3 regions of the Pantoea alfalfae genome follow, and region 1 is predicted to be linked to each of the others. Evidence: predicted binding sites of a transcription regulator. Region 1 holds the regulator's gene; each other region holds the start of a gene.

Region 1 (10,605 bases):
TGAATATCGCGCGCCCGGAAGGCACCGGCACAGGCATTGAGATAATAGGAGAACATTCGCTTAAAGCGTTCGCCATAGTTGTCGGCCAGCGCCGGCCAGGCCTGCAAAAAGCGCTCATGCCAGGCCATCAACGTTTTGTCGTAATCGGCCCCGAAGTTATGCCAGTCTTCCAGAATAAAATGGGGCTCGCTGGCATCCGCCACGTGACGCACTGAAGGCAGGCAGCCGTTAGGGAAGATATATTTGTCAATCCAGGGATCGACGCTCATATCGGTTTTAATCGCGCCAATGGTGTGAAGAAGGAAAATACCATCAGGTTTTAAATTACGATCAACCACATCAAAATAGGTGGCGTAATTCTTTGGCCCGACATGCTCGAACATGCCTACTGAAACGATGCGATCAAACTGCTCATTCAGATCGCGATAATCCTGCAACAGAATCGTGACATCTAATCCGCTACAGCGCTGCTGCGCCAGTTTCTGTTGTTCGGCGGAAATCGTCACGCCATGCACTTTAACGCCATAATGACGTGCGGCAAATTCCGCAAGTCCGCCCCAGCCACAGCCGATATCCAGCAGCGACATTCCCGGTTCCAGCGCTAATTTACGGCAAATCATATCCAGCTTGGCTTCCTGCGCCGTCGCCAGGGTCGTGGCCTCTTTCCAGTAGCCACAGGAATATTGCATATAGGGGTCAAGCATCAGTGAAAAGAGATCGTTACCCAGGTCGTAATGCTCTTTACCGACAATCCAGGCCCGCTTTTTCGACTGCAGATTGGTTAAGCGGGCAGCGGCGATGCGCAGCGTATCTTTAAAGTGATGCGGGAGTTGCTGATCGAGTTTATGTTTAAGCACCTGATGGAAGAAAATATCCAGCCGGTCGCACTCCCACCACCCATCCATGTAGCTCTCACCGAGCCCAAGCGATCCTTCCTGCAGAACACGCTTAAAAAAGCCGGGATGATTAATATGAATATCCCAGGGACGTGAACCATTAATTTCAATATCCGCTTTTTCCAGCATTTCGTGGACGATGCGATACCAATGGTTTTCTTCAGGGCTCACTGCTTCTGCATAAGATGAACTCATAGCTTTTCCACCACCTGTCCAATCTGAACCTGAACAAAGAGTAGTCAATTTTGTCAGGCATTGAGAAACGGTACGGATGATTCCGCACACCGGTTGACTGTGTGATACAGAGGACTGGAATAGCCTGCAGCAGGTCGGTCAGGCTAAGAATAACGCGCGCGAATACCGTCCCGGCAACAGGGTGCCAATCAGATTATTACGTTAGTATATTATTGATTTATTACAGGTTTGTTGACCCGAATGAGTATATTCTCACGCGGGTCAATATTCAATGACTTATTGTTAGGATGCTAACGAAAAAGTCAATGTGTCACTGGTTATCCTGGCAGGCAGGTTGCGGAGAGGCAACAACAGATTGTGCGCTTGCGGTACGCTGCATGGCGTAACCGAGTAGCGCCAGCAGAATCGTTACCGTCATTATCAGCGTAGTGGTAAACAGCGCCTGGGTTAATCCGGCAGAGACTGCCAGGCTTGCAGCGAAGCAGAGTCCGAGTTGTAAGGTGTTCTGCAATGCGGCCGCTTTACCGGTGGCGTGCGGGAAGGGCGTCAGCGCACTGGAAACCACAATCGGATAAATTGCGCCGTTAGCCAGCGCCATCCCACAGAACGGCACCATCAGGCTCACCAGCGTACTGTTGCCTGCAAGTGCAACAGCAAACAGCGCCAGAATGCTCAGGCTGTAGACGCCTAACAGCCAGGGGAGCAGCTGTGCGCCGTTAAAGCGGTTGAGCAGGGCGCGACAGCCAAATCCACCGATTAAAAAGGCGAGGGTCTGGGGTACATAACTCAGGCCGATATCGGCGGGCGAGAGACCCAGATCCGCCAGAATGAACGGCGATCCGGTCAGCCAGGCAAAGAAGCTGGCAGAACAGGCAGAGTAGATCAGCACGTTGCCGCTGTAGACCCGGGATTTCAGCAGGGTGAGAAAGCCGGGCTGTGCTCCTTTTTCGCGTGCTTCCGGGCGTACTGTGGGCAGACGCAGGGTGGTCAGAATCAACGCCACCGCAATCAGTGTCAGCACCAGAAAAATCGAACGCCAGTGGAAGTGACCGATCAGCCAGGCACCCAGCAACGGGGCCAGCGCCGGGGAGAGCGCAACCAGCGGCATAATCGTTGCAAAGACTTTGTTGGCGCGCGCGGCGGGGTAGCGATCCACCACCAATGCCTGCCAGCTCACGGCGGCAGCACAGACGCCAATGGCCTGCACAAAGCGCAGCGCCAGCATCAGAGTAATATCATTCACCCACAGCATGCCCGCACAGCCGACGCCAAACAGGGTCAGTCCGGCCAGCAGCACCGGCTTACGGCCGATGCGGTCGGAGAGCGGTCCCCAGAAAAGCTGACCCACGGCAAAGCCTCCCAGAAAGAGGCTCATACTGGCGCTAATCAGGCCGGGCGAGGTATTAAAGGTGTGCTGCATCGCACCAAAGGCGGGCAGATACATGTCAGTGGCTAAAAAGCCGAGCATGCTCAGCAGGGCAAGATAGGGCATAAATCCTTTATTCGACAGCATCTCATTCTCATTTTTGCAGGATAAACGCGGCAGAGTGTAAAAGGTGCGTTTGCCGCTGTGAAACGGTAATATTTGCCGGTTGCTGTTAAAATTTTTGAAGGCAGATTATGTGGTCAGAATATGCATTAGAGGTCGTTGACGCGGTTGCCCGAGGGGGCAGCTTCAGCGCAGCCGCGCAGGAGCTGCATCGGGTACCTTCTGCCATCAGCTATACAGTGCGTCAGCTGGAAAACTGGCTGGCGGTGCCGCTGTTCGAACGCCAGCATCGTGAAGTGGTGCTGACGCCAGCAGGCGAACATTTTGTCCGGGAAGGGCGCAGCGTCATCAAAAAAATGCTTGCTACACGGCGGCAGTGTCAGCAGCTGGCCAATGGCTGGCGCGGGCAGCTCAGCATTGCCGTTGACCGTATCGCCAAACCTCAGCGCACCCGGCAGCTGGTCAAAGATTTCTATCGCCACTTCCCCGATATGGAGCTGATCATCAGCTATGAAGTTTTTAATGGTGTCTGGGATGCGCTGGCCGATGGCCGGGTAGAAGTTGCGATTGGGGCCACACAGGCAATTCCGGTGGGCGGACGGTTTGCGTTTCGCGATATGGGTACGCTCAACTGGCGCTGCGTGGTCGCGCCCGATCATCCGCTGACGCAGGCGAGCCAGATAGATGACGACACGCTGCGTAGCTGGCCGTCCCTGGTGCTGGAAGATACATCACGCGCACTGCCGCGTCGTATGACATGGACGCTGGATAACCAGCGCAGGCTGGTGGTGCCGGAGTGGCAAACCGGACTGGAATGCGTGCAGGCGGGCTTGTGCGTGGCGATGGTGCCGGGGCATCTGGCCAGGCCACTGCTCGACAGTGGCGAGCTGGTGGAGCTAACGCTTCCGGTAGCATTTCCGGACAGCCCCTGCTGCGTTAGCTGGGCCGAGGATCGCGCATCACCGGCGACAGGCTGGTTGCTCAGCTATCTGGGTGATACGCAAACGCTTAATCAGGAGTGGTTAAGCGAGGATTAGCGGCGATAGTCGCGGAACGGACCATCGGCCACTGAACGGCGCTCAATCAGCGTCGGATGGACTTCAATCGTTTGTGACACTTCGCGCTTACTGGTGATGCGGTCGAGCAGCATATCCAGCGCCTTCTCACCCAACTGGGCTTTAGGCTGATGCACCGTGGTCAGGGCAGGGGCGAAATAGCGTGCGTTGCGCACATTGTCATAACCGATTACCGAAATATCCTGCGGCACGCGCAGACCCATCTCGTCGGCGGCGCAAATGGCCCCCATCGCCATGATGTCGCCGCCGCAGAAGACGGCGGTCGGGCGCTGCTTTTGCGACAGGATCTGCTGCATCGCCTGATAACCCGACTCTGGCTCAAAGTCACCCTGCACAATCCACTCCGCGCGCGGCTGAATTCCCGCTTCTTCCAGTGCCTTCAGGAAACCGGCATGGCGTCCGCCGCCGGTATTGCGCTCCATCTGACCCGGAATGGCACCGATATCGCGGTGTCCGCGTTCAATCAGATAGCGTCCCGCCAGATAGCCGCCCTGGAAGGCATTATCGAGAACCGTATCGGTAAAGTCGGCGCGCGATTCGCCCCAGTCCATCACCACCATCGGGATATTGCGGTTCTCTTCCAGCATCTGCAGCAGATCGTCCGGATACTCAGAGCACATCACCAGCAGGCCATCGACACGCTTCTGCGCCATCATGCTGAGGTAGGCGCGCTGTTTTTGCAGGTCGTTATGCGCATTACCCAGAATCAGCGTATAGCCTTTATCAAAACAGTGATTTTCAACCGCCTCAATAATTTCAGCGAAATAGGGCGCTTCGCTGGAGGTGGCAAGCAGACCCAGCGTCTTGGTGTGGTTTACTTTCAGACTGCGTGCTACAGCGCTCGGCGAGTAGTGCAATTCTTTAATTGCCTGCCAGACCGCCTCGCGCGTCTCTTCAGCGACAAAGCGGGTTTTATTGATGACGTGCGAAACGGTGGTCGTTGAGACGCCAGCGCGTTTCGCCACATCTTTAATTGTTGCCATGAAAATCGGACTCCAGTCCTTACCTAACTCTATGATAAGCGTAATGTTAAACGTTTGCGTCTGCTCAGGGTTTTTTCCGCAAAAATGCGGCTTTTCTGGCCGGTAAACAGGCTTCTGGCGGAGAAAAAACGCCTCAAAAGATGCGCAAACGGAATCAGGGTTGCACGCGTTGCGCAACAAAGGCGAGATTCTAACAAGGCTGAACGGATAAAACGAGATTTTTACCGGACCCTGTGGGAAAATGCCATATCCCTACAAAGTGTGTGACTAAGGAGCAAACAATGAGTACCGATCTTAAACTGGCGTTAATGACCACTGTCGGCTGTCTGCTGATGATTGTGGCTTTCAGTTTTACCGCCATTCTGCACTAATAAAAAAAGCCGGGATTATCCCGGCTTTTTTCGGACTGTAGTGCTGCTCAGCGAATGGTTTTCGGCGTCATCACCCGACGGGCACCAATATAGTGGCGCTGCCAGTAATCTTCGCCTAATGCACTGATCTGAATATCTTTGCCGGTACGTGGCGACTGAATAAACTTGCCATCGCCCAGGTAAACGCCGACGTGGTCCGCCGTACCGCGACCGTTAATGCGGAAGAAGACCAGATCGCCTTTCTCAAGCGATTCACGCTTAATCGGTGCTGCGTCACGCAGGTGATACATCTCGTTAGCGGTACGCGGGATCTTAAACTTCACCAGATCTTTATAGGCATACCAGACCAGACCGCTGCAATCGAAACCAGTATGTGGTGAGGTGCCGCCCCACTGATACGGTTTACCCAGCTGTCCCATCAGCTTCGTCATCGCGGTTTCTCGCGCTTTCTGGTAGCGCTGACGGTGTGATTTGCTCATTTTAATCGTGCCAGGTTCGCTGGTGGTGACCTCAGCGGTTTTCAGCAGGCGCTGATGACCATAGCGTTTTTTTTCTTTATTTTTTTCTTTGCTTTTGCTGATACGGGCGGTTTTAAGCGAGGTCTTCTTAGCAGGCGTCTGTTTAGCAGTGAGTTCGACTTTTTTCTGTTTTTTCGTTTTGAGTTTTTGAACAGGGCTGAGGCGAGTTTTTTTGGTCACCGTTTTTACCTGGCGACGCTTGCGGCGCTCATCATCGCGCGCACTCTTTTTTTCTGCTTTATGCGTACTGACGTTCACCGGCGTGTGCGGGGAAGCAGCAGCGACGTTGAAAAACAGTTGCGCAAAGGCCAGCATGAAAAGCGTAATGATTAAACGCATAGTCCGTTGATTAGTTAAGTTGTCAGGGCCACTACGCACCGCGACAAAGTTGAGATTAATCTGATCCAGGATCAGTGCCCAGGCCATTCTAGTCCAGTTCTTTTAAAAACTGTAATGCCTTTTAATATTAATCTTTGCAACCCATGCAATCGCGCTGAAAATGAACATTTTCAGCATCTTATCTCAACGAAATTATTACGAATTATTAAACTGTTACCAGCTGTTAATAATCAGGCATTCAGGCGTCCCGAGGCGGAACTTAACAATGATGGCGATTTAATCGGACAGCGGTAAAATCTCGTTTTCAGTCACGCTGCGAAGTCGCTACAATAAACAAACACGAAGTAACGAATTAAGGAAGGCAATTATGAGTACTGTAGAAAAAATTCAGCGCCAGATCGCAGAAAACCCGATCCTGCTGTACATGAAAGGTTCCCCGAAACTGCCAAGCTGCGGTTTCTCTGCACAGGCGGTGCAGGCGCTGTCAGCCTGCGGTGAGCGTTTTGCTTACGTGGATATTCTGCAGAACCCGGACATTCGTGCCGAGATGCCGAAATTCGCTAACTGGCCGACCTTTCCGCAGCTGTGGGTCGATGGTGAGCTGGTTGGTGGATGCGATATCATCGTTGAGATGTTACAACGTGGTGAGCTGCAGACACTGATCAAAGAGACTGCAGAAAAGTTTAAAGAAGCAGAATAAAAAAAGGCCGACATCATGTCGGCCTTTTTCATTGTGGCATCCCTTATGCGGAGGCGCAGGCGTCTGCGTCGCCCTCGGCGAAGGGCAGTGGCCAGCCGCCCAACCGTTTCCAGCGGTTTACCAGCTCGCAGAACAGTGTCGCTGTCTGCTGAGTGTCATAGAGCGCAGAATGCGCCTGCGTACTGTCAAACTCCATTCCCGCCGCAATACAGGCTTTCGCCAGCACCGTCTGACCCAGCACCAGTCCGCTCAGGGCCGCAGTATCAAAGGTGGCAAACGGGTGAAACGGGTTGCGCTTCAGGCTGGCACGTTCTGCTGCCGCCGACATGAAATTCAGATCAAACGTGGCATTGTGCGCCACCATAATGGCGCGATTGCAGCCGCTGTCTTTAATGCCCTTGCGGACCATTTTGAAAATGGCATGCAGTGCTTCATATTCACTGACTGCGCCGCGCAGCGGATTACTCGGATCGATACCGGTAAAGGCCAGCGCTTCCGGATGCAAAAGCGAGCCGACAAAGGGTTCGACGTTGAAATGCAGCGTCTGATCAATCTGAATCCATCCCTCTTCATCCATTTTCAGCGTGATAGCGGCAATCTCCAGTAACGCATCGGTTTGCGCATTGAAACCCGCGGTTTCAACGTCGATCACCACCGGATAGAAGCCACGGAAACGTTGATTGAGTGCATTAGGGGAATTCGATTCAGACATCAGGATCTCGTTGCAGAAAAAGGGCAGCGCGTATTATGGCAAAAAACAGGGCCGGGTGCAGCAGATGAAGCGCAGAGAAGGGGATTCAGCCCACCTGATCAGGCAGGCTGAGAGGCAGGTTTAGTTGCCCAGGCCGTTACCGGCATCTTTGTTTTCGATCAGTTCGATTTTGTAGCCATCGGGATCTTCAACAAAGGCAATAATGGTGGAGCCGCCTTTGACCGGGCCCGCTTCACGGGTCACATTGCCGCCATCTTTGCGGATACGTTCGCAGGCTGCTGCTGCGTCATCGACGCCCAGCGCGATATGACCATAAGCATTACCGAGGTCATATTTATCAACGCCCCAGTTGTAGGTCAGCTCGATCACCGCACCTTCGCTTTCGTCGGTGTAGCCCACGAATGCCAGGGTATATTTATATTCGGTGTTTTCACTCTGACGCAGCACGCGCATGCCCAGCACACGGGTGTAGAAATCGATTGAACGTTGCAGATCGCCAACGCGCAGCATGGTATGAAGTAAACGCATAACATCCTCTTTTAAATAAAACGCCATCGCCGGATGACCCAGGCGCTAAGTATAGCGACGAAAATCGCCATTGAATAATGGCTGCCGTCATCGTCCCGGACGGCAGCCCAAACGGATTACAGCGTCGGGTAGTCGATATAACCTTCCGCGCCGCCGCCGTAAAAGCTTTCCGGACGCTGTGGGTTGAGTGGGGCATCCTGCTGGAGACGCTCAACCAGGTCCGGGTTAGCAATGTAATCACGACCAAACGCAACCGCATCGATCAGACCGCGACCAATCAGATCATCTGCTTTCTCAACGGTGTAGGCACCGGCACCAATGATGGCACCCGGGAAGAGATCACGCACTTTCTGACGGAATGCGTCGGTGTAAGGCTGACCACCGGCCCAGTCTGGCTCTGAGAGATGCAGATAGGCGATGTTGCGTTTTGCCAGCTCGCCGATGTACCACAGCGCCGCTTCTTCTTCGTCCGGACCGTTGTCCAGATTCTGGAAGCTGCCGATAGGCGAGACGCGGATACCAATGCGATCGGCAGACCAGTTAGCGATCACCGCATCGACCACTTCCAGCGCAAAGCGACCGCGTTTTTCGATGCTGCCGCCATATTCGTCAGTACGCTGGTTTGAACCCGGCGCCAGGAACTGATGCATCAGGTAGCCATGCGCGGAGTGCAGCTCAAGCAGGTCGAAGTCTGCTTCACGTGCGTTCGCCGCAGCCTGACCAAAATCGGCTACGATCTGCTGGATCTCAGGCACGGTCAGTTCGCGCGGTACAGACGTGTCTTCGCGATAGACGCTGCCATCTTCAGCACGCAGTGACGTACGCGTACCCGCAGCAATGGCTGATGGCGCGACCGGTGCTTTGCCTTCCGGCTGCACGCTGTTATGCGAGATACGGCCGGTGTGCCATAACTGTACTGCGGTGTGACCGCCCGCCTGATGGACACCTTCGTTAATCACTTTCCATGCGGCAATCTGTGGCTGAGTATGCAGGCCTGGCGCACCGGCATAGCCTTTTGCCTGGAAAGAAATCTGGGTTGCTTCGGTGATGATCAGACCGGCGCTGGCGCGCTGACGGTAATACTCCGCCATCATCGGGGTAGGGATGTCGCCTGGCTCAATGCTGCGCAGACGGGTCAGCGGTGCCATAAATACGCGGTTTGGGACGGTAATTGCGCCAACTTTCAGCGGACGAAACAGCTGGGTACTCGCCATAATAGCTCCTGATTAGTAGACCAGTCGTCTACAAACACGTTTTTTAAAAATCAGTGGCTTTTAAGCCACTGTTCGATGGTACTCAGTGCCAGACGCAGTGGCTGCGCCTCGCGGGAAATTTTGCTCTGCAGGCTGGCGCCCAGCCACAGCAGCGACAGCAACTCAGCCATCTGCGCGGGGGGCTGCGGCAGGCTCAGCGACTCCTGCTGCTCTGCGGCAATCAGCGTTCGGGCATAAAGCGCGGTAATCTTTGCTGCACCCTGCTGCAGTGCATCACGCATCGGCTCAGAGAGATCGCACACCTCAGCAGAAACTTTCACGCCCAGACAACCAACGATGTGACCCTGCTGCACAAACAGCTCAACGGCAGCACGAAAATGGTTAAGCAGACGTTCACGCGGCGTGCCGTCTGTCTGGTTGAGCTGTAACTCCACATCCTGCAGGTAACGCACAAAGTAGCGTTCCAGTAACGCCACACCAAACGCTTCTTTAGATCGGAAGTAATAGTAGAAGGACCCTTTCGGCACCGCCGCCTGAGTCAGCAGTTCACTAAGGCCCATTCCGGTAAAGCCGCGTTGCAGACAGAGCTGTTCACCTGTCTGGAGCAGGTGTTCGCGGGTTTCATTGCGTTGTAGCGTCTTATTCATGGCAGAGAGAGTAGTAGACCGGTTGGTCTAATGCAACGCGGCACCGGGCATTTGGCACAGAGTGTTCATGCACCCGCTAAAGAAAAGGATAATTCTGACGGGGCATGGCTTAATTCCTGCGCAACCAGGCTACGCTTTTTACTGGACTGTTTATTCTGTGAATCCGGAGTCATGGTGGCCGAGCAGCTTGAGTTTTTCCCGGTTCCCAGCCCCTGTCGCGGCATCTGCCAGACGGATGCGCGCGGCTACTGCCTGGGATGTTTACGCAGCCGCGATGAGCGGTTCAACTGGCTGCGCTTCAGCGATGCGCAAAAGCGGGAGGTCATTCGTCTCTGTCAGCAGCGTCGTCTGCGCCTGCAGCGGCAGCAGAAAGGTGAGGAGCCACCTGAGCCACAACAGCCGGAGTTATTCTGACGACTTTCCGCTTTCCGTTATACTCTCTGACACATTAATTACAGCCAACGCGCAACAGGGAGAACGCCATGTTAGAACCGCAGGCCATCGCTTTACAGGGCCCCGATTTTTCACCGCTGGTTATGGGGTACTGGCGTCTGATGGAGTGGGGCATGTCGCCGCAGGAGCGGGTTGCGTTTATTGAGCACCATCTGAGGCTCGGCATTACTACCGTTGATCATGCGGACATTTACGGCGACTACCAATGTGAGGCGGCTTTTGGTGAGGCGCTGAAGCTGGCTTCCGGACTGCGCGATCAGCTTCAGATTGTGACCAAGTGCGGCATCGCTACCCGCGCCCGGCCTGAACATCAGATTGGGCACTACATTACCGACAAAAATCATATCCTGCAGAGTGCTGAAAACTCACTGCGTCATTTCCATACCGATCGTCTCGACCTGCTGCTGATCCATCGCCCCGATCCGCTGATGTCGGCCGATGAAGTGGCCGAAGCCTTTATGGCACTTCATCAAAGCGGCAAAGT
Region 2 (10,605 bases), 1.5 Mb from region 1:
GGCGATAAACAGGCCGATATAGAAACCCAGCTGAAGCGGCAGGCTGAGCCATTGCACTGCACGGATACTGCGTGGAGTGAGCGCTAACGCCATCACCTTGTCTCCCCCGATTAAACTGATGTCGCAGTATAAATCGTCAACAGAAGGTGAAAAAAATGAATTAAAATTATCGCAATCATGCCTGAAAGGAATAGTTATGGATGTCCGCGCCCTACGCTACTTTACTGAAGTGGTCCGCCAGCAGAGCTTTACCCGTGCGGCGCAAAAGCTGTTTGTGACGCAGCCGACCATCAGCAAAATGCTGCGTCAGCTGGAGGAGGAACTGGGCTGTACGCTGATCCTGCGGGATGGCCGTCGCCTGCACCTCACCGACAGCGGGCAGGCGGTTTATCAGCGCGGCCTGGCAATCCTGCAGGAGTTTCATCAGCTTGAGGCGGAGATTGGTGACATCAACCAGCTCAAAACCGGTGAGCTGCGACTGGGTATTCCGCCGATGGTCGGTATGCAGATCGCCGGATCGATTTCCGCGTTTCGCCGCCGCTATCCCGGTGTGAAGCTGAAAATCTCTGAATTCGGCGGTCTGACCGTACAGCAGGCGGTGCTGGCGGGCAGTCTGGATATCGCTCTGACCGCGCTGCCGGTCGATGCCGAGCTGCCGCTGAATACCCTGCCTCTGATGCATCATCCGCTCTGCGTGCTGCTGCCGCGCCGCCCGGCGTGGCTCAGCCGCCAGCAGATAGGACTGGCAGAGCTGGCAGAGCACCCGTTGCTGATTTTCAATGAGGAGTTTTCACTGAATCGTCAGCTGATGCAGGCGTTTCAGCGGCTCAGCCTGACGCCAACGGTGGCAGTGCGCAGCGGTCAGTGGGATTTTCTGGCGGCAATGGTGCAGGCGGAGATGGGGCTGGCGATTCTGCCGGAGCCGATCTGTCAGCGGCTGGATAAGCAGTCGCTATTGTGGCTGCCGCTGGAGTCGGAGCTGAAATGGAGTCTGGGATTGATCTGGCGGGAAGGGAGTTATCTGTCACGCAGTGCGCAGGCGTGGATCAACTGTTGTCGCGAACACTGGCCGGATGAACCGCCGCGCCTGTCGGTGTGAAAAGCTGGCACGCCCGCATGAATCCACAGGCGTGCCAGCCAGGGCTTACTCTTCTTTTTCGATCAGCAGTGTTTCCAGAAGATCCAGGTCGTGCAGCAACTTCTGCATCGTCTCATTGGAGATCTGCTGGGTGGCGCGCAGATGATAGACCTCTGCACGTTCGGCACGCAGCCCGGTCAGGCGGAAACGACGCTCAAGGTTCTCAGCAAACAATGCATGTTCAAGATCATTCTTGCCTTCGGCGCGGCGACGTAAGTTGCCAATCACGCGCAGACTGACCTCTTTCAGCAGTTCCGGATCGATGTTCTCTTCTGACTCATTCTCCAGCCGCTCTTCCATCTTGTGCAGGCTCTCAATCGCTGCACCTGCCATCACCGCACGGGCATTCTGCAGCTCACGGCGATGTGCACCTTTGTCGATACTATCAATGCCGCGCAGCAGAATTGGCAGGATCACTACCCCTACCAGCAGCGAGAACAGAATCACGCCTGTGGCGATAAACACCAACTCATAACGCGCCGGGAAAGGCTCGCCGTTGGTCAGGAACAGCGGGATAGAGAGCACACCGGCCAGGGTGATTGCACCGCGTACCCCGGCAAACGAGGCGATCAGCAGTTCACGCAGCGAGTAGTTTGAAAACTCCAGCGGCTTCTTCTTCAGCAGGCGTTTGCTGAAGCGCTGCATAATCCACAGCCAGCCAAAGCGCACGATCATCAGCGCGGCATAGACCAGCCCGATATCGGCGAACAGCATCCAGAGTTCCACATTCGGGTCGGCCTGCGCCTGGTCGATCGAGGTCTGCAGAATGTCCGGCAGCTGCAGGCCCAGCATCAGGAACACCATGCCGTTGAACACGAACTCCAGCATCTGCCAGACACTGTTGGCACGCAGCCGCATCGCCAGCGGAGCCTGACGAATAATGCCGGAACGGGTGATGGTCATACCGGCCGCGACCGCTGCCAGGATGCCTGAGACGCCCAGATGTTCGGCAATCAGATAAGAGGCGAATGGCAGGAGCAGCAGCAGCACGGTCTGTGTCGCCGGGTCATCCCCGCTCCAGCGGCTGAGCAGGCGCAGCGATTTACCGTACAGCCAGCAGATCGCCACACCGGCAATCAGGCCGCCTACCGCGACTTTCAGGAACTCAACGCTGGCACCGCCCCAGGTAAACACCATGGTGCCCATGGCGACGGCGACGGCAAACTTCAGTGATACCAGGCCCGAAGCATCATTCATCAGGGCTTCACCCTGCACAATCGACATAATCTTCTTGGGAATGCGACCTTCACCGACAATGCCGGAGAGTGCCACGGCATCGGTCGGCGACAGCACCGCCGCCAGCGCAAAGGCGGGGATTAGCGGGATCCCCGGCACCAGCCAGTAGATCAGATAGCCGATGCCGATCACGGTAATCAGCACCAGCGCCAGCGCTAAGCCGATGATTTCTCGACCATGATGCAGGAACTCACTGATCGGCGTTTTCCAGCCATCTGCGAACAGCAGCGGCGGGATGAACAGCACCAGAAACAGTTCCGGATCAAAGTCGACATGCAGACCAAATGTTGGCCAGGCCAGCATCGCACCTACGGCGATCTGCACCAGCGGCAACGGGATCTGAAAAGGGAGAATGCGGGCCGCGACGCCAGAGAGCGACACGACCAGCGTCATGATGAGAATAGTAAAAAAGATTTCCATGCTTTCCTTAGGCGTCGTTTCTTTCAATCATTGGTTAAGCGCTAAAGTGTAAAACAAACTGCATTGAAGGTGGTCAGCTACGCGTGCGCCGGGCGGGAAAAAAGTGAAAAATTCCGGACGCGCAGCCGCACGCCCGGTTGTACAGTCAGATTGCCCAGCCACCGGCGTAAAATGCCACCAGCGCGACGGCAATGATCACGGTACCGACGTTGAGCTTACGCCATTCACCGGCGAACAGACGCCCCACCACGAGGCTGGCGAAACCGATCATGATGCCGGTGACGATGTTGCAGGTGAGCACGATAATCACCGCCGTGAGCAGCCCAGACATCGCATCGACAAAATCACTGAAGTCCACTTTTGCCACATTACTGAGCATCAGCAGACCCACATACATCAGTGCAGGTGCGGTAGCGTAAGCCGGAACCAGATAAGCCAGCGGCGACATAAACAGGATAGCGAGAAACAGCAGGCCCACCACAATTGCGGTCAGGCCGGTTTTGCCCCCCGCCGCTGTCCCTGCCGCCGATTCAATATAGACCGCAGCCGGTGACGCGCCCACCAGACCCGCGAACAGGCTGCTGACAGAGTCACTGGTCAGCGCACGACCGCCATTGATAATCTGGCCCTGTTTATCCAGCAGATTGGCCTGCCCTGCGACCGCACGAATGGTACCGGTGGCGTCAAAAACCGCCGTCATCACCAGTGCCAGCACGCTGGGCAGTACTACAGGCTGTAGCGCCCCCATAATGTCGAGGCTGAACAGCAACGACTGACCGCTGGCGTCACGCAGGCTCGGCAGGGCAAACAGTCCCTGATATGTCACCGACGGGTCAAAGATCAGGCCGAGCAGCGAAATAGCGATAATCGTCAGCAGGATGCCGCCCGGTACCCTGCGCTTCTCCAGTCCGATAATCGCGGCCAGTCCCAGCAGTGTCATCATCACCGGGAAAGTGGTGAAGTGACCCAGCGCCACCGGCAGGCCCGGAGCCGGATTTTTTACCACCAGACCCACGCCGTCAGCGGCGATGAGCAGCAGAAACAGGCCAATCCCGACGCCGGTGCCGTGCGCCACGCCCATCGGCAGGTTACGCAAAATCCAGGCACGAATGCCGGTCACGGAGATCAGGGTAAACAGCAGGCCCATCAGGAACACTGCGCCCAGCGCGACCGGCACGCTGATGTGCTGACCCAGCACCAGGCTGAAAGCGGTAAAGGCGGTCAGGGAGATGGCGCAGCCAATGGCCATCGGCAGATTGGCCCACAGCCCCATAAGGATGGAACCAAAGCTGGCGACCAGACAGGTGGCGACAAACACGGCGGAGGGGGAAAAACCGGCTTTGCCCAGCATTCCCGGTACCACGATGACGGAGTAGACCATCGCCAGGAAGGTAGTGAGTCCGGCCAGAATTTCCTGGCGCACGCTGCTGCCGCGCGCCGAGATCGAGAACCATGCGTCCAGTTTTCCACTGGCCGGGCGTGATTCAGTTGACATAGTTGAGCCTCAAAAATTTTTGTTGTGTGGATCGCTCTGCGACCATCGCTGTCCCTGGAATAAGCGGGTAGACGGCGTCACTGTCGGGATTAACCCATCAGGCAAACGTTTACCTTGCCGCAGATAATTAGCCGTCAAAAGCAGCCAGATAAAAAGGCATGCGATTATCCGGCGTTTAGCGCCACGTTTTCAACTCTAAGAGGGAGATTCTTTGGCATAAAGAAAGATTGGGCGCAGGAGGCTGGCAGACGCCCGACGGAAGCCAGCCTGAAACGCTGAGGCCATAAAGTTAATGTCATATAAAGGCAGGATTCGCACCGGCGCAGTCGGGATGAGACAGGATGCGCCGGCGGAGAGAGGATTAACCTGGCAACGAAAGCTCGCCGCCCTGCGCAATCGCGCGTTGCCAGGCGGCGCGCTGCTGCACCGTCTGCAACCATTTATCAGTGGCAGGCATCCGATCCAGTCCGCCACGCCGCGCCAGTGCCAGCAGCGGAAAGCTCATCTGGATATCCGCAATGGTAAAACGCTCACCGGCAAACCACGTATTGGCTGCCAGATGCTGTTCGATCATCTGCCTGTGCGGCTTTAGCTGTTTATCCAGGAATGCCTTCTGCACCCCTTTGCCAAATGCCGCGCCGACCGGACGCAGCAGCCAGGGCACCGGCGCTTTGCCCATCTGACCGAAGATCAGTTTCATCACCAGCAGCGGCATCAGCGAGCCTTCGGCGTAGTGCAGCCAGTAGCGGCACTGTAACCGTGACGCCTCATCACTCACTTTCAGCCTGAATTCGTGATCATATTTCTCTTCAAGGTATTCGAGAATGGCCCCCGATTCTGCTACCACCTGGTTCCCGTCAGTAATGACCGGCGATTTTCCCAGTGGATGCACTTTTTTTAGCGCCTCCGGGGCCAGCATGGTCGGTTCGCGTTGATAGCGTTTAATCTGGTACGGCACTTCCAGCTCTTCCAGCAGCCACAGCACCCGATGCGAGCGCGATTTCTCAAGATGGTGAACGGTGATCATCATGATTCCCTGTGTGTTGACCTTCACCAAGTATAGACGTCACTCCACAGCCGGATGTTTATCATCCTGTTCCGGGTCAAGCAGCACCGCACCCGAGCCCTGCTGACCCAGCCGGTCGCCGGGATTACGCAGCGGACAGTCGCGCATCGACAGGCAGCCGCAACCGATACAGCCATCCAGGTCATTGCGCAGGCGGGTCAGGGTTTCAATGCGTTTATCCAGCTCTTCGCGCCAGTGCTGAGTCAGCGCATCCCATTCCGTCGTCGACATGCGCTTATCTGGCGGAATGTGGTCGAGACTGTCACTGACCGTCGCCAGCGGGATGCCAATGCGCTGAGCAATCTTGATGATCGCCACGCGTCGCAGCACATCGCGGCTGTATCGGCGCTGATTGCCGCTGTTGCGGGTGCTGAAAATGAGGCCTTTGGTTTCATAAAAGTGCAGCGCCGAGACCGCCACACCGCTGCGGCGCGCCACTTCCCCGGGTGTTAAGACCGGTTTTGGATAGTTACGTTCTTTTTTCATCAGACCCTTTACCTAAAGTTAACTTGAGGAATTATACTTCTTCTCCGTTGAAACCCCTAAACTCCCATTACCCCTTATTAAGCACCAGAAGGATGAGGCCATGATGCAAGAAGAGATCATTCATTCCCTGACGGACTGGATTGACCAGAACCTCGATAAGAGCCTGTCGATTGATGAGGTTGCGGCAAAATCAGGCTATTCGAAATGGCACCTGCAGCGTATGTTCCGTTCCGTGACGAAACAGACGCTGGGTGGCTATATTCGTGAGCGCCGCCTGACGCTGGCCGCAGAAGCGCTATCGCAGACACAGCGTCCGGTGTTTGATATCGCGATGCAGTATGGCTATGACTCGCAGCAAACTTTTTCACGGGTGTTTCGTCGTCAGTTTTCACAGACCCCGACCGCTTACCGCCACACCATGCGACGCCAGGCGATTCAGCGCCCTCGCCTGCTGAGTTTCGGTTGTAACGATCCGATCAACAGCTTTACCCAGCGCACGACCGGCGAGTGCTGCCCGGTCCGTTAATTCTTCGCTGCGCCCGCTCCGGGCGCATCTGTCTGATTTCCCCGCCGTTCTTCTTCTACTGCTCATTTTTTCTGCACACCACTACCATACAAGAGTCAAATTTTGTTCAAAATTTAAAATCGGGTGATATAATGTGACCCAAGTCACACTTTGAACCTGGGTTGACGGCAAAAAAGTCCTACCTGACACACTTTTTTGTCGCCGGTGATGTCCGCAGATTGTCAGGAATACTTACTGATAGTGAGGTCCGGCCGATGGCTACGTTAACCGCCAGTTTTCTTGTTATGCGTTGGGAACTGCTGAGCGCAATCATGATGTTTTTTGCCAGCACCCTGAAAACCAAACTTCGTCAGGATAGCCGTCACGTGATGGCCTTTATGTGTGGCGGGATTGGTTTAGGCATGACCTGCTGGTTTGTTACCGGTCTGATGGGCATTACCCTGAGCATGGAAAACGTACATAACTTCGTGGAAATCTCAAAGCACGCCTTTATCGATGCGATGAGCCAGGCGCCTGCTGACTGGCCGATGCCCTGATTTTTACGCATAAAAAACCCCGCTTAGCGGGGTTTTTTATATTGCTGTGTGAACTTAAATTTTCTTCAACATGGCAGGAACATTAACATCCTGCACTGTAACGCCCGGGCTCTGCGTTCCGCGGCGGTCCTGAATCCACATATCTCCCATCATCTGGTTTAAACCACGATCTAATCCGGTAACCAGCCCTGCACCTGGGGTGAAGGTCAGTTCGCCAAAGTAGATATGCTCGTCATGGATATACCAATCCACACGCACGTAGTCGAAATCGCTGGCCAGCTTCTTGCTCAGTTCGAGCGCATGTTCCAGTGACGGCATAATCGGTGACACATCCAGCCCGGTATCGCGAATCTTGTGATAGGCCTCATTGAGGTTATTCACGTAGAAGTTCATCGACAGCAGCGGCTGGCAGCGGTTGTAGATTACCTGCAGCACATATTCGAACCTGCCATCACGCTTGTTGAACATATGGAATTTGTAATCGATCGGCGCGCTTTTGCCATCACCAATGTACTTCTCAACCAGGATGCGTGGCTTGATGTAGCGGTAGTGAATCTCGCGCGCTTCATTGGCGAAATCGGTCTTCAGCCAGCGATAGCAGTCATGAATGATCTGCTGCTTGCGCAACGCGTCCGGCTCTTCCAGCAGTATTTCTACCATGTTGGAGGCGTGGTTCGGCTTGATCACCGTTCCCTTCCAGCAAGGCAGGCTGTTCAGCGTGGTCGGGTCAGTGGTTTCGTGTACCAGCGGGATCAGGTACTCATTACCGATTTTTTCAGCAATGAATTCGCGTACCGAGTACTTATCTGACAGACGACCGTAGTTCTGGTAATCGCCGAAGATAAACTTACGGTACAACACCTTCTCGTTGAACACTTTTGGCTGACGCAGATTGGGCAGCTTTCTGAACTTATGGAAGTAGTAGATGCGGTCCTGATAAGCCCAGGGCATCTTCTTGATAAAGTACTGCACACTTTTTCTGAGTTCTTCTTTCAACTTGAGCATATCTGACCTCATTTGTATGTTTTGTAGTTGAGTGAGGAAACCTGAATCTTTTGAATGACGCCGTTTTTAAAGAAGTAATTCATTACGGTCAGGGACAAAAGTTCTGAAAGGAAAACGCTCCACGCGGCCCCCATGATGCCGTGACCCTGGATCAACCACCAGGAGAGCGGCAGACTGATGACCATCAGGCAGATGATTTTCCTCAGCAAGTAGTTAAATCCTCCCTCTTTGACCATGTAGCGATACGCTACGGTCCCCATTGCCGAAAAGCTGGTCGCTATCGACAGCAACGTAATGAGACTTCCTGACTGTGTGTATTCCGGTCCGTACAACGCGATGATGATTTGCTCGCCGTAAAGCGAAATGACAAGCAGCATCAGCAATGAAACCGCCATAACGTAGCCATTGAGCCGGGCAGCCAGCTTAATGGCGACCTCGCCGCGCTCCCTGAAGATTTCAGTGAAGCAGGAGGTGATAAGCGCAACCGGGATAAAAATCCAGGAGGCGGAGATAGTATTCGCCGCCGCAAAGAGACCGAGGTCGCGCGCAGGCGCCGTGCCTGCCAGAAACATCTGCGCCGCTTTGACCTGCACCGAGATAAAGATGCTGGAGATCGCCAGCGGCAGACCGGCATACATCAGATAGCGCAGATAGGCGGTGCGCTTTTCGCGCGGTGGCATCTGATCCTGGTGGTCCTGATAGAAGTTGTGACGCTTGATCAGGTAAGGCACCAGTGTCACGGCAACAATCGACAGCGTCAGCCAGAGCGGATTAAGACGCAGCCAGGCCACGGTAAAGCTGATGCCGAAACTCAGCAGCATGCCCACAGCGTTAGCGATAGTGTTAAGACGCGAGGCAAGACGCGCGTTGTTATAAACGCTGAAGGTGTCCTGGGTGACAAAAACCGAGGCAACAAATGAGGCCAGTGCAAACGCCAGGAAGTTTTCCTGCATGTTGTACCAGACCCAAATTAAGACTGGCACCGAAGTGACCAGCAATAGCACCATGCGCAGCGTACGGGCGATGGTCATCAGTCGAAGACCTTTCGACGCATTTTTGCTGACGCGCTTAAACAGAATAGTTTCGGTGCCAAAGATTGCGACGGTTTGCACCATTGCAAAAAGTGAAGTAGAAAACGCCATCTGGCCAAACACCGTTGGACCAAAGGATTTAGCCACGTAAGACGTCACAAAAATGACGCCAAAAACGGAGATGATCTTCTCAGACATCATCCAGGCGGCATTAGACATTACGCTCAATTTCATCGACTCTTCCTTAGTATTACTCAACTACAACCGCTTCGGTACAACATCCCTGTAACGAATTAATAAGCGCTCAGTGGGCCTGGCGAAAATGTATGACTTCAGACCAAGCTGGTCCGAAAATTGAGATGTAAATCATGATCCGGAGAGTGAATTCAGGATAATTCTTATTATAAATGGCGCGAATCACTTCAAATGGAAACGATTTCAGGCTGAAAATAAAACAACCTTAAAGAGCTATACCGGCATATTAATCAAGTCGGCGAAGCTAAATATCCAGTGTACGTAGAATTTTTTCGTATTTTGGATGCGATGAATTTATAACAAAAACCCGCCTCCAGGAAGGCACGCTCCCCGGATAAGAATAAAATAAGATTTATCCCATGATGATATTTCTTCTAAATATCTTAATTTAGGCTTCGCAATTCAATTCGCGCACTTTAATACTGCCTTAATAAAATCTTACAGTGCCAGAAATTATTAAAGTCATTCTCATCCATTAATCGATAAGAAAGGTAAGAGCATTTATGAGAAAGTCACGATACAGCGAAGATCAAATCACAAATGCCATTAAAGCTTCTGAATCGGGCGTGAAAGTCAGAGAGATTTGTGAAGAGTTAGGCATCTCTGAAGCCACGTTCTATAGCTGGAAAAAGAAGTTTTCTGGGTTGTCTTCGGAAGAAGGCAGAAAAATCAAGGAGCTGGAAGAAAAACTGCAGAATGTCACACGTGAACTGCAGACGCTCAATTCGGACAAAGAGATGCTGCAGAGCGTTCTGAAGCACTTCTTTACGACTAATGAAAAACGACAGGCTGTAGATTTCCTGCAGACCACCTTTGACATTGGCACCCGTCGCAGCTGCCGCTTATTAGATATCAGCCGCAGCGTATACCACTATCCGTCAGGCACGGAGAATCGCTAAACCTAATGCTACCGCGCTTTTTAGACTTAACGCTGAGATTTGTTCTTACCAGAAGAGATGAAGATCATTTAACAGGACAATTGCGGCCCCCTTTTCCGCTCCATTTATAACTAATGAATGGCTTCACAGCTAAGCTTCTTTTTTTGCGGTAAAATTGATTCACAACAGCAAAAGTCTCGCATTCCACGCCTTATCTTCCCCTCCCAATCCCCTTTATGCGGGATTGGGCCTTCCCTTTTTTAGTTTAGCCCTGCTAATCGTCGGAACTAAATCCTCTCAACACCATTAAGCCGCTTTAAACATCGCACAAACAATAATCACCGTACATTTGAGTTAATGGTGGCCCTGACTCAAATTTTGCGGTTGCGCTTTAATTCCCGATGATGGCTTTATTGCATTAACTTTCTCCAGGATTAATCCGGGTTAAATAGTTTATTGCTCCTTATCACTAACGTTATGGGTCTATCTTTTCACTCTCTTCATTGCACATCATTGATGCCAGAGATTAATCT
Region 3 (10,605 bases), 410 kb from region 1:
GGCCTGCAGCAGGAGCTTGAAGCGCAGATCGAACAGCTGAACAGCAGCGTCTCGGACGCCGGTGAGCAGCGCATGATGATGCGTCAGGAGCTGGAACAGCTGCGCGAACGCATCACCAGCCTGACAGCCCGTGCGCCACACTGGCTGGCGGCACAGGAGATCCTGACGCAGCTCAGTGAACAGACCGGTCAGGCGCTGAACAGCAGCCAGGACGTTACCGAATTTATGCAGCAACTGCTGGAGCGTGAGCGTGAAACCACCGTCGAGCGCGACGAAGTGGCGGCACGCAAACGTGATATCGAGCAGCAGATTGAGCGGCTCAGTCAGCCGGGCGGGGCGGAAGATGCGCGCCTGACCCAGCTGGCGGAACGCTTTGGCGGCGTATTACTCTCTGAGATTTATGATGATGTGACCCTGGATGATGCGCCGTACTTCTCGGCGCTCTATGGTCCGTCACGTCATGCAATCGTGGTGCCGGATCTCTCCCGCGTGCGTGAGATGCTGGATGGTCTGGAGGAGTGCCCGGAAGATCTCTACCTGATCGAGGGTGACCCGCAGTCATTCGATGACAGTGTCTTCAGCGTTGATGAGCTGCAGAATGCCGTTGTGGTGAAAGTGGCAGAGCGTCAGTGGCGCTACTCCCGCTTCCCGAAAATCCCGCTGTTTGGCCGCGCAGCGCGCGAAAATCAGCTGGAGCTGCTGCACCTTGAGCGCGACAAACTGGCTGAGCGTTACGCCACGTTGTCGTTCGATGTGCAGAAAACGCAGCGTCTGCATCAGTCATTCAGCCGCTTTATCGGCACGCATCTGGCCGTTGCCTTTGACGCCGACCCGGAAGCGCAGATCCGTCAGCTGGGCGCGCGTCGGGGTGAACTGGAGCGGGCGCTGAATCAGCATGAGAGCAATAATCAGCAGCAGCGTCAGCAGTATGAGCTGGCGAAAGAGGGCGTATCGCAGTTAAACCGACTGCTGCCACGCGTCAACCTGCTGCTGGATGACACGCTGGGCGATCGCTGCGAAGAGATCCGTGAGCAGGTCGATGCGGCTCAGGACGCGGCGCGCTTCCTGCATCAGCATGGCGCGAAGCTGGCGAAACTGGAACCGATCCTCGCCGTATTGCAGAGCGATCCGGAACAGCACGAGCAGTTACAGGCAGATTATCAGCAGGCGCAGCAGCAGCAGCGCAACGCGCGTCAGCAGGCCTTTGCGCTGACAGAGGTGGTGCAGCGTCGCGCCCACTTCAGTTATGACGACTCCGCCAGCATGCTCAACGGCAACAATGACCTTAGCGATAAGCTGCGTCAGCGTCTTGAGCAGGCTGAGGGTGAACGCAGCCGCAGCCGCGATCGCCTGCGTGAACATCAGGCGCAACTGACGCAATATGCGCAGGTGCTGGCTTCGCTGAAAAGCGCTTATGACGCCAAGCGCGACATGCTGAAAGAGTTGCAGCAGGAGATGCAGGACATTGGCGTCCAGGCTGACAGCAGCGCAGAAGAACGCGCGCGCGTTCGCCGCGATGAGCTCTACACGGCACTGAGCCACAATCGCGCCCGCCGCAATCAGCTGGAGAAACAGCTTACCTTCTGTGAAGCGGAGATGGATAATCTGCAGAAGCGCCTGCGTCAGCTGGAGCGTCAGTATCATCAGATGCGTGAGCAGGTGGTCAGTGCAAAAGCGGGCTGGTGTACCGTCCTGCGTCTGGTGAAAGAGAATGGCGTTGAGCGTCGCCTGCATCGTCGTGAACTGGCTTACCTGAGCGGCGATGAGCTGCGCTCGATGTCGGATAAAGCGCTGGGTGCATTGCGTCTGGCGGTGTCGGACAACGAACATCTGCGCGACGTACTGCGGCTGTCGGAAGATCCAAAACGTCCTGAGCGTAAGATTCAGTTCTTTATTGCGGTCTATCAGCATCTGCGCGAGCGTATCCGTCAGGATATTATTCGTACCGACGATCCGGTCGAAGCGATTGAGCAGATGGAAATCGAACTGAACCGTCTGACCGAAGAGCTGACCGCGCGTGAGCAGATGCTGGCGATCAGTTCACGCAGTGCGGCGAACATCATCCGCAAGACGATCCAGCGTGAACAGAACCGCATCCGCCAGCTCAACCAGGGGTTGCAGACTGTCAGCTTTGGTCAGGTCCGCAGCGTGCGGCTTAACGTGAACGTCCGTGAAACCCACGCTATGCTGCTGGATACGCTGTCAGAAGAGCATGAGCAGCATCAGGATCTGTTCAACAGCAACCGCCTGACCTTCTCTGAGGCACTGGCGAAGCTCTATCAGCGACTTAACCCGCATATCGACATGGGTCAGCGGACGCCGCAGACCATCGGTGAGGAGCTGCTCGACTACCGCAACTATCTGGAGATGGAAGTGGAAGTGAACCGGGGTTCCGATGGCTGGCTGCGTGCAGAAAGCGGTGCGCTCTCAACGGGTGAGGCGATCGGTACCGGTATGTCCATTCTGGTGATGGTGGTACAGAGCTGGGAAGAGGAGTCCCGTCGTCTGCGCGGCAAAGATATTTCGCCATGCCGACTGCTGTTCCTTGATGAAGCAGCACGTCTGGATGCACGCTCCATCGCCACACTGTTTGAACTCTGTGAGCGACTGGAGATGCAGTTAGTGATTGCCGCGCCGGAGAATATCAGCCCGGAGAAAGGCACGACCTACAAACTGGTACGTAAGGTGTTTAATAACACCGAGCATGTGCATGTGGTCGGTCTGCGGGGTTTTGCTGCCGATCCTTCGCCGGTGCGTGCGGGAAGTGACGCAGATGCGCTGCCCGATTTAACCGCTGAAAATTCGCAGGCGGAAACGTAGTCAAAAACTGAACCATTCGTTAATCTGGTTACGGCATTTGTCGCATGAGGCAAATGCCGTTTTTGTTTGTATACTCACATGATGAGTCACGGCGCGGTCGCAGTGGATACAGGGAACACTGCGAAGTTGAAAAACAAGGGGGCAGGGATGTTGCTGGTAAAAAAATTAAATCATCATCGCGTTCTATCATTGTTAGCGCTGGCGCTAACCGTTGTTCCATTTACGCTACCGCAGGCCGCTGTCATCGCCGCTTTGCCCGGGACAACGCAGGCGGCTATCTCCGTTTCCGAAAGTCAGCAACGCATCCGGCAGGCGTTTTCCAGCGCCGATCAGCCGTTTTATCTGGCACCGCTGGCGACGCTCTATGCATCCCGCCATATGCAGCCGCTCTGGCAGGATGCTCAGGCGGTGCAAAAATTTCAGCAGCAGCTGGCTGAAGTGGCGCTTTCAGGTGTTCAGCCACAGTTCACGCGCTGGATTGAGCGTCTGACGAATCCGGCTATTACCGGCTTTGCCCGCGATGTCGCGCTCTCCGATGCAATGCTGGGTTATCTGCAGTTTGTTTCAAATGTGCCGACACAGGGTGAAACGTGGCTCTACAGCAACGTTCCTTACAGGCTGACACAGCCGTCGATCGCGGTCGTGAATCAGTGGCAGAACGCGGTCAATGCGGGTTCTGATAACACGTTTATTGCCTCATTACAGCCGCAGCACCCACAGTATCAGCCTATGCACGCCGCGCTGAAAACGTTGCTCAGCGATAAGCAGCCCTGGCCACAACTGAAAAGCAGTGAAACCCTGCGTCCCGGCCAGGTCAGTGATGACGTTCCAGCCCTGCGTGAAATTTTGCAGCGCAGCGGCATGTTAACGGCACAGGTTAACGCGCCCGCACCGGATGACGATGCGGTGCCTGTCGCGCCGTCGCCGGTGACGCACAGCGACCAGCCTGTCGCGGTGAGTCCTTCCGCTACGCCAGTCACTAATCTGCTTACGCCATCACCGCAGTCACCGGGTAATGTCCAGGGTCAGACGCTGGAAGGGAATACCGCCAATGTCTATGACGAGACGCTGGTGGCCGGTGTGAAGCGTTTCCAGCATTGGCAGGGACTGGATGGCGATGGCGCTATCGGTGCCAGAACACGGCAGTGGCTTAACGTCTCTCCGCAGATGCGTGCTTCTCTGCTGGCGCTGAATATTCAGCGCCTGCGTCTGCTGCCGGACGATATGCACAACGGCATTATGGTGAACATCGCCAACTATTCGCTGATCTATTACAACAACGGCAACAAAATTCTTTCATCGCGCGTTATCGTCGGTCGTCCCGATCGTAAAACGCCACTTATGCGCAGTGCGCTGAATAATGTCGTGCTTAACCCGCCGTGGAATGTGCCGACAACCCTGGTGCGTAAAGACATCATTCCAAAGGTGAAGCAGGATCCAACCTATCTTTATAAGCATGGGTATACCCTGCTGTCAGGCTGGAGCGCAGATGCTGAAGTAATTGATCCCAGCATGATCGACTGGCGCATGGTCACCGCCTCATCGTTCCCTTACCGATTGATTCAGGCCCCGGGCGTGGCGAATGCGCTGGGCCGGTATAAATTTAATATGCCGAGTTCAGATGCGATCTACCTGCATGACACGCCAAACCATAACCTGTTCCAGCGTGATATCCGTGCGCTCAGTTCAGGTTGTGTGCGGGTGAACAAAGCTTCTGAGCTGGCAGGCTTATTGCTGCAGGATGCGGGCTGGAACGACTCCCGAATTTCCAGTACGTTGAAAGAGGGTGACACCCGCTATGTGCCGATTCGCCACCGCATTCCGGTCAATCTCTATTATCTGACGGCGTGGGTCGCTGATGATGGCAAACCGCAGTTCCGCACAGATATTTACAATTATGATGACACCGCCCGTTCGGGCAGTCAGGCTCTGAGTCGGGCCGAGCAATTACTGCTCTAGTAATTGATTTTAAATCGTTCCCCGCAAATCCTTATTAAAGAAAAATCTTATCAAATGGCGATCCCTCAGGGGATCGCCTCGCAAACTCATGGCAGATGGGTTGACGCTTCTCTGAGAGAAAGTTATGGTTCGGCCTGTGCGCTTTTTGCACATTTCTATGGCTCCACTCTCAGGTAAACCGTTACATGTCTACTATTGATTCTTTTCGTCGCAAACTACTGCTGTGCGGTAGTGCCGCCGCCGGACTGGCATTATTGCCAGCTTCTGCAAGGGCCTCGCTTTCAACGTCTCGCCCGCGTGTATTGATGCTTAATAATCTTCACACCGGTGAAACCCTTAAAACTGAGTTTTTTAATGGTAAGAGTTACGACAAGGATGAGCTGTCACGATTAAATCATTTTTTCCGTGACTATCGCGCCAACAAAGTGAAAAGCATCGATCCACATCTGTTTGACCAGATTTTTCGCCTGCAGGCGCTGCTGGGTATGCGTAAACCGATACAGCTGGTTTCTGGCTATCGTTCACTGGCAACCAACAACATGTTACGTGAGAGCGGTCCGGGAGTCGCGAAACACAGCTATCACACCAAAGGCCAGGCGATGGATTTTCATATTGAAGGCGTTTCGCTGGCGAATGTACGCAAAGCGGCGTTATCTCTGCGTGCGGGTGGTGTAGGATATTATCCCCGCAGTAACTTTGTACATATTGATACCGGTCCGATCAGGCACTGGTAGTGACACCGGCAACGCTGCGTGAGCCGGTCATGGAGCGTTATGAATTACCACATTATTCCTGTTACCGCTTTTGCCCAGAACTGCTCAGTTATCTGGTGCGACACGACTCGCGAAGCCGCACTGGTCGACCCAGGCGGCGATGCCGGACTGATCAAACAAACGCTGGAACAGCTTAAACTTAAACCCGCTCAGATTCTGCTGACACATGGACACCTTGATCATGTCGGGGCCGCTGTTGAACTGGCAGCATTTTATCAGATTCCGATTGTTGGACCGCAAAAGCGCGATGCCTTCTGGCTTGAAGCGCTGCCAACTCAGAGCCGGATGTTCGGACTTGACGAGTGCGCGCCGTTTACCCCCGATCGCTGGCTGGAAGAGGGAGAGAGCGTGCAGGTCGGGCTGATCACGCTGGACGTTCTGCACTGCCCGGGACATTCACCTGGCCATGTCGTGTTCTTTGACCGGCCAGGTCAATTACTGATTTCAGGCGACGTGATTTTTAATGGTGGTGTTGGGCGTACTGACTTCCCACAGGGCGATCATCAGCAGCTCATCGAGGCTATCCGCACAAAATTACTGCCGCTGGGCGATGATGTGACTTTTCTTCCCGGTCACGGCCCGATTTCTACGCTGGGGCATGAACGCATCAGCAATCCTTTCCTGCAATAAAAAATGGGCCAGCAGGCCCATTTTTGTTTCGTCGACAGCGTTACAGCACCGCGACAATCGCTTCGCACAGCGCCGACATATTGTCTGGCGTCATGCCCGCCACATTCACCCGCCCTGAGTTCACCGCGTAGACGCCAAACTCTTCACGCAGGCGAATCACCTGGTCTTTGGTCAGGCCACTGAAGGAGAACATACCGTTCTGCTTAATAATAAAGCTGAAGTCGCGCTGTGCGCCTTTTTCCGCCAGAGTATTTACGAAGAGCTGACGCATGCGCTGAATGCGCTGACGCATGTCCGACAGCTCCTGCTCCCAGATGGTACGCAGGGTATCATTGCCCAGAATGGTGGCGACGATGGCGGCACCATGTGCAGGCGGATTGGAGTAGTTCGCGCGAATGGTGTACTTCACCTGACTGAACGCGGTATCTGCCACGCTCGCATCGGCGGCAACCAGCGTGATGGCACCAACACGTTCGTTATACAGACCGAAGTTCTTGGAGTAAGAGCTGGCGACGATCAGTTCCTGATGCGAGGCGGCAAATATGCGCAGGCCTTCTGCATCTTCATCCAGACCACGGGCAAAGCCCTGGTAAGCGAAGTCGAACAACGGCAGCCAGCCATTGGCCTGTGACAGCTGCGCCAGCTGTTGCCACTGCCCGGCGGTCGGGTCGATACCGGTCGGGTTATGGCAGCAGCCGTGGAACAGCACCACGTCGCCTGGCTGAACCTGTTTCAGTGACGCCAGCATGCCATCGAAATCCAGCGTATGGTTTGCCGGGTCGTAATAGTGGTATTCACAGACCTCAAGACCGGCAGCCTTAAACACGTTGTTGTGATTTGGCCAGCTTGGATTGCTTATCCAGACCCGCTTCACCGATGTTTGCGTGGCGAGGAAATCGGCTGCAACGCGTAGCGCACCTGTACCACCCGGTGTCTGAGCCGTGCGGGCGCGGCCAGCGGTGATTAGCGGACTCTGGTTGCCGAACAGCAGGGCCTGCGTGCAGCGGGCAAAATCCGTCAGCCCATCAATGCTGAGATAGTTTTTGGTGGTTTCATTTTCCAGCAGGTATTGCTCAGCTTTTTTAACACTGGTCAGTACCGGGGTCTTGCCGGTTTCGTCTTTATAAACGCCGATACCCAGATTGATTTTTTCAGGGCGGTCATCAGCACGAAACAGATCGGCCAGTCCAAGAATAGGATCGGCGGGTGCAGCAGAGATCGATTCAAACATGTGTCAGGTCCATTAGCGTGAACTTTAGCAAGAGGGCTCTCAGGTTAGCGTCCGGCCAGACAAATGCCAACCGTTTGCGAGACAAATTCATACATTTTGCAGTGTGGATTGCGCGACGGAGAAAGGTAGTGATTAAAGCGAGGTAACGGCTCGGGGAAAAACGCACCTGTTGGGAATAGCAGCCATAAAAAACGGGGCCGTAGCCCCGTTTTTCAACATGTTTAAAGCGGAATTAGAACTGGTAAACCAGGCCAACACCAACCACGTCGTCTGTGTTCAGACCCAGACGGTTGTTGTCATCCAGCTGGTTGATCTGATAGTCCACATAGGTAGACATGTTTTTGTTGAAGTAGTAAGTCGCGCCAACGTCGATGTATTTAACCAGGTCAGCATCGCCCACGCCTTCAATGTCCTTGCCTTTAGACTGCACGTAAGCAACGGAAGGACGCAGGCCGAAGTCGAACTGGTACTGTGCAACCAATTCAATGTTCTGAGCCTTGTTAGCGAATGCAGTGGTGGTGGTGCCAGGAGCAATTGTTAAGTCAAATGGCGTTGAGTTACGGGTTTCACCGTAGTAAGCAGCCAGGTAAACATTGTTCGCATCATATTTCAGACCAGTTGCCCAGTTTTCAGCGCGTTTGCCCTGACCAACAACTGTACCGTTAGCAGCAACACCGGCTGCCTGTGCATCAGTACGATCGCTGCTGCTATAAGCACCAACAACACCTACGCCGATTGGTGAAACGTAAGAGGTTGAGAGACCCCAGCCGTCGCCGTTAGCACGACGAATGTCACTACGCTCGTTTTTGCCCTGATACTGAACTGCGAAGTCCCAGCCATCTACCAGACCAAAGAAGTTGGTGTTGCGGTAGGTCAGCAGGCCGGTGCTACGACCGTTCATGAAGTTATCTGAGTATCCTGAGTCGCCACCGAACTCTGGCAGCATATCGGTCCAGCCGATTGCATCGTAAACCACACCGTAGTTACGGCCGTAGTCGATTGAGCCAGCATCACCGAATTTCAGACCCGCAAAGCCCAGACGGGTTTTGTTGTTATTCTGTGCGTCGGAACCTTCAGAGTTGTTAGCCTGAATGTTGTATTCCCACTGGCCGTAACCGGTCAGTTGGTCATTAATCTGAGTTTCACCTTTGAAGCCGAAACGAACGTATGACTTGTCGCCATCGCTGCCATCGTTATCAGAGAAGTAGTGCAGGCCGACTGCTTTACCGTACAGGTCCAGTTTGTTGCCGTCTTTGTTATAGATTTCTGCAGCGTTTGCTGCGCCGGCGGCTAACAGAGCAGGGATAACCACTGCAAGAATATTGCGCTTCATCATTATTCATTACCCTCATTGGAGTTATTTGTACACCTGCCACTGCCGTCAGGAAATCTTTACAGAACCCTGAGCGAAGTTTGGTGTCTTCCTGTGTCTGCACGCATCTTTCCATCCCACCCGCCGTAATTCTAGCGCTTAAATGCTACTAAACTCGTAATCTTGTTTCAGTAAGAAAATATGTATTACAAAATGTAAAAAATACGGAACTTTGTGAGAGAACTCAAAATTTACAAAAATAAAAAAAGGCCGGCAGTGCCGACCTCTTTATATATATGAATTTGTTATATTTAATGCTGAATTTTAGAAACTTGCATTGCGTGGCGTGCGCGGGAAGGGGATAACGTCCCTGACATTTTGCACGCCAGTCACATAGGCGATTAAACGTTCAAAGCCTAATCCGAAACCTGAATGTGGCACAGTACCGTAGCGACGCAGGTCACGATACCACCAGTAATCTTCTTTATTCAGACCCATCTCTTCCAGACGCGCATCCAGGACATCCAGACGCTCTTCACGCTGTGAACCGCCGATGATCTCACCAATGCCTGGCGCCAGAACATCCATCGCCGCCACGGTTTTGCCATCCTCGTTCAGGCGCATATAGAACGCTTTAATGTCTTTCGGATAGTTTTTCACCACCACCGGCGCTTTAAAGTGTTTCTCGGCCAGGTAACGCTCATGCTCAGAGGAGAGGTCAATACCCCAGGAAACCGGGTTTTCGAAGGTCTGACCGCAGTTCATCAGGATCTCAACCGCGTCGGTGTAGTCGACCTGGGCAAAATCGGTGGTAATGAAACGCTGAAGACGCTCAACGGCATCTTTATCCACGCGCTCAGCGAAGAACGCCATGTCATCGGCACGCTCTTCCAGCACCGCGTTGAAGACATACTTCAGCATTGCTTCGGCCAGTGCAGCCGCATCATCCAGTGAGGCAAAGGCGATTTCCGGCTCCAGCATCCAGAATTCCGCCAGATGGCGGCTGGTGTTGGAATTCTCTGCGCGGAACGTCGGGCCGAAGGTGTAGATCTTCGACAGGGCGCTGGCATAGGTTTCGCCGTTCAGCTGACCGGAAACAGTCAGGAAGGCTTCTTTGCCAAAGAAATCTTCGCTGAAGTCGACTTTGCCCTGATCATTACGCGGCAGGTTTTCCATATCCAGCGTCGAGACACGGAACATTTCGCCAGCACCTTCGGTATCGGATGCAGTGATCAGCGGAGTGGAAACCCAGAAATAGCCATTTTCATGGAAGAAGCGATGCAGCGCCTGCGCCAGAGTATGGCGAACGCGGGCGACCGCGCCAATCAGGTTAGTGCGTGGACGCAGGTGTGCCACTTCGCGCAGATACTCGATGCTGTGACGCTTCGCCGCCATCGGGTAGCTGTCCGGATCTTCTACCCAGCCGACGACTTCCAGGCTGGTCGCCTGAATTTCAAACGCCTGGCCCTGACCCGGCGACGCCACCACTTTACCGGTCACGATGACGGAACAGCCCGTGGTCAGACGCAGCACTTCATCCTGATAATTATTCAGAGAATTATTGACGACAGCCTGAACGGGATTAAAGCAGGAGCCGTCATAGACAGCGATGAAGGAAAGACCGGCTTTGGAATCTCTTCGGGTACGCACCCAACCACGTACGGTGACTTCACTGTCAACCGCGACGCGACCGTGCAGTACGTCCGCTACAGGCACTACGCTCATAAATATCTCTCTATATAGAAGAAGTGAGTTAAAAGTTGCCCCATCCGGGGTTTTGCTATGTTACTTGTGAGTCTTCAGGAAACAAGCAAAATTCAGGGGGAAAGCGGATTTATTACAGCAGAGGCGGGGCGCATCAACGCCCCGATAAGAAGAGG

The links. The regulator PurR, encoded in region 1, represses purine synthesis genes. The targets are predictions, from matches to a motif close to CANGCAAACGTTTGCNTG.
Region 2: the regulator PurR is predicted to act here: its motif matches at 4,388-4,405, upstream of K6R05_RS17250 (NCS2 family permease).
Region 3: the regulator PurR is predicted to act here: its motif matches at 7,477-7,494, upstream of K6R05_RS12470 (amino acid aminotransferase).

The regions. Positions count from the first base shown of each region.
Region 1 is NZ_CP082292.1:2,234,288-2,244,892, reverse strand. Features, by position in the region: gene cfa (cyclopropane fatty acyl phospholipid synthase) at 1-1,091, opposite strand, end outside; gene punC (purine nucleoside transporter PunC) at 1,402-2,604, opposite strand; gene punR (DNA-binding transcriptional activator PunR) at 2,712-3,617, shown strand; gene purR (HTH-type transcriptional repressor PurR) at 3,614-4,639, opposite strand; gene cydH (cytochrome bd-I oxidase subunit CydH) at 4,921-5,010, shown strand; gene K6R05_RS10435 (C40 family peptidase) at 5,058-5,867, opposite strand; gene K6R05_RS10430 (Grx4 family monothiol glutaredoxin) at 6,232-6,567, shown strand; gene rnt (ribonuclease T) at 6,611-7,279, opposite strand; gene gloA (lactoylglutathione lyase) at 7,400-7,807, opposite strand; gene K6R05_RS10415 (alkene reductase) at 7,924-9,021, opposite strand; gene K6R05_RS10410 (TetR/AcrR family transcriptional regulator) at 9,072-9,668, opposite strand; gene K6R05_RS10405 (DUF1289 domain-containing protein) at 9,843-10,082, shown strand; gene K6R05_RS10400 (aldo/keto reductase) at 10,151-10,605, shown strand, end outside.
Region 2 is NZ_CP082292.1:3,687,118-3,697,722, forward strand. Features, by position in the region: gene K6R05_RS17235 (CidA/LrgA family protein) at 1-93, opposite strand, end outside; gene K6R05_RS17240 (LysR family transcriptional regulator) at 197-1,099, shown strand; gene K6R05_RS17245 (Na+/H+ antiporter) at 1,145-2,794, opposite strand; gene K6R05_RS17250 (NCS2 family permease) at 2,940-4,289, opposite strand; gene K6R05_RS17255 (glutathione S-transferase family protein) at 4,651-5,316, opposite strand; gene soxR (redox-sensitive transcriptional activator SoxR) at 5,356-5,841, opposite strand; gene soxS (superoxide response transcriptional regulator SoxS) at 5,942-6,367, shown strand; gene K6R05_RS17270 (YjcB family protein) at 6,622-6,903, shown strand; gene K6R05_RS17275 (ATP-grasp fold amidoligase family protein) at 6,958-7,908, opposite strand; gene K6R05_RS17280 (oligosaccharide flippase family protein) at 7,917-9,173, opposite strand; gene K6R05_RS17285 (transposase) at 9,698-10,093, shown strand.
Region 3 is NZ_CP082292.1:2,642,592-2,653,196, reverse strand. Features, by position in the region: gene mukB (chromosome partition protein MukB) at 1-2,820, shown strand, start outside; gene ldtD (L,D-transpeptidase) at 2,968-4,779, shown strand; gene mepK (peptidoglycan L,D-endopeptidase MepK) at 4,965-5,513, shown strand; gene K6R05_RS12475 (MBL fold metallo-hydrolase) at 5,553-6,182, shown strand; gene K6R05_RS12470 (amino acid aminotransferase) at 6,223-7,413, opposite strand; gene ompF (porin OmpF) at 7,646-8,749, opposite strand; gene asnS (asparagine--tRNA ligase) at 9,050-10,450, opposite strand.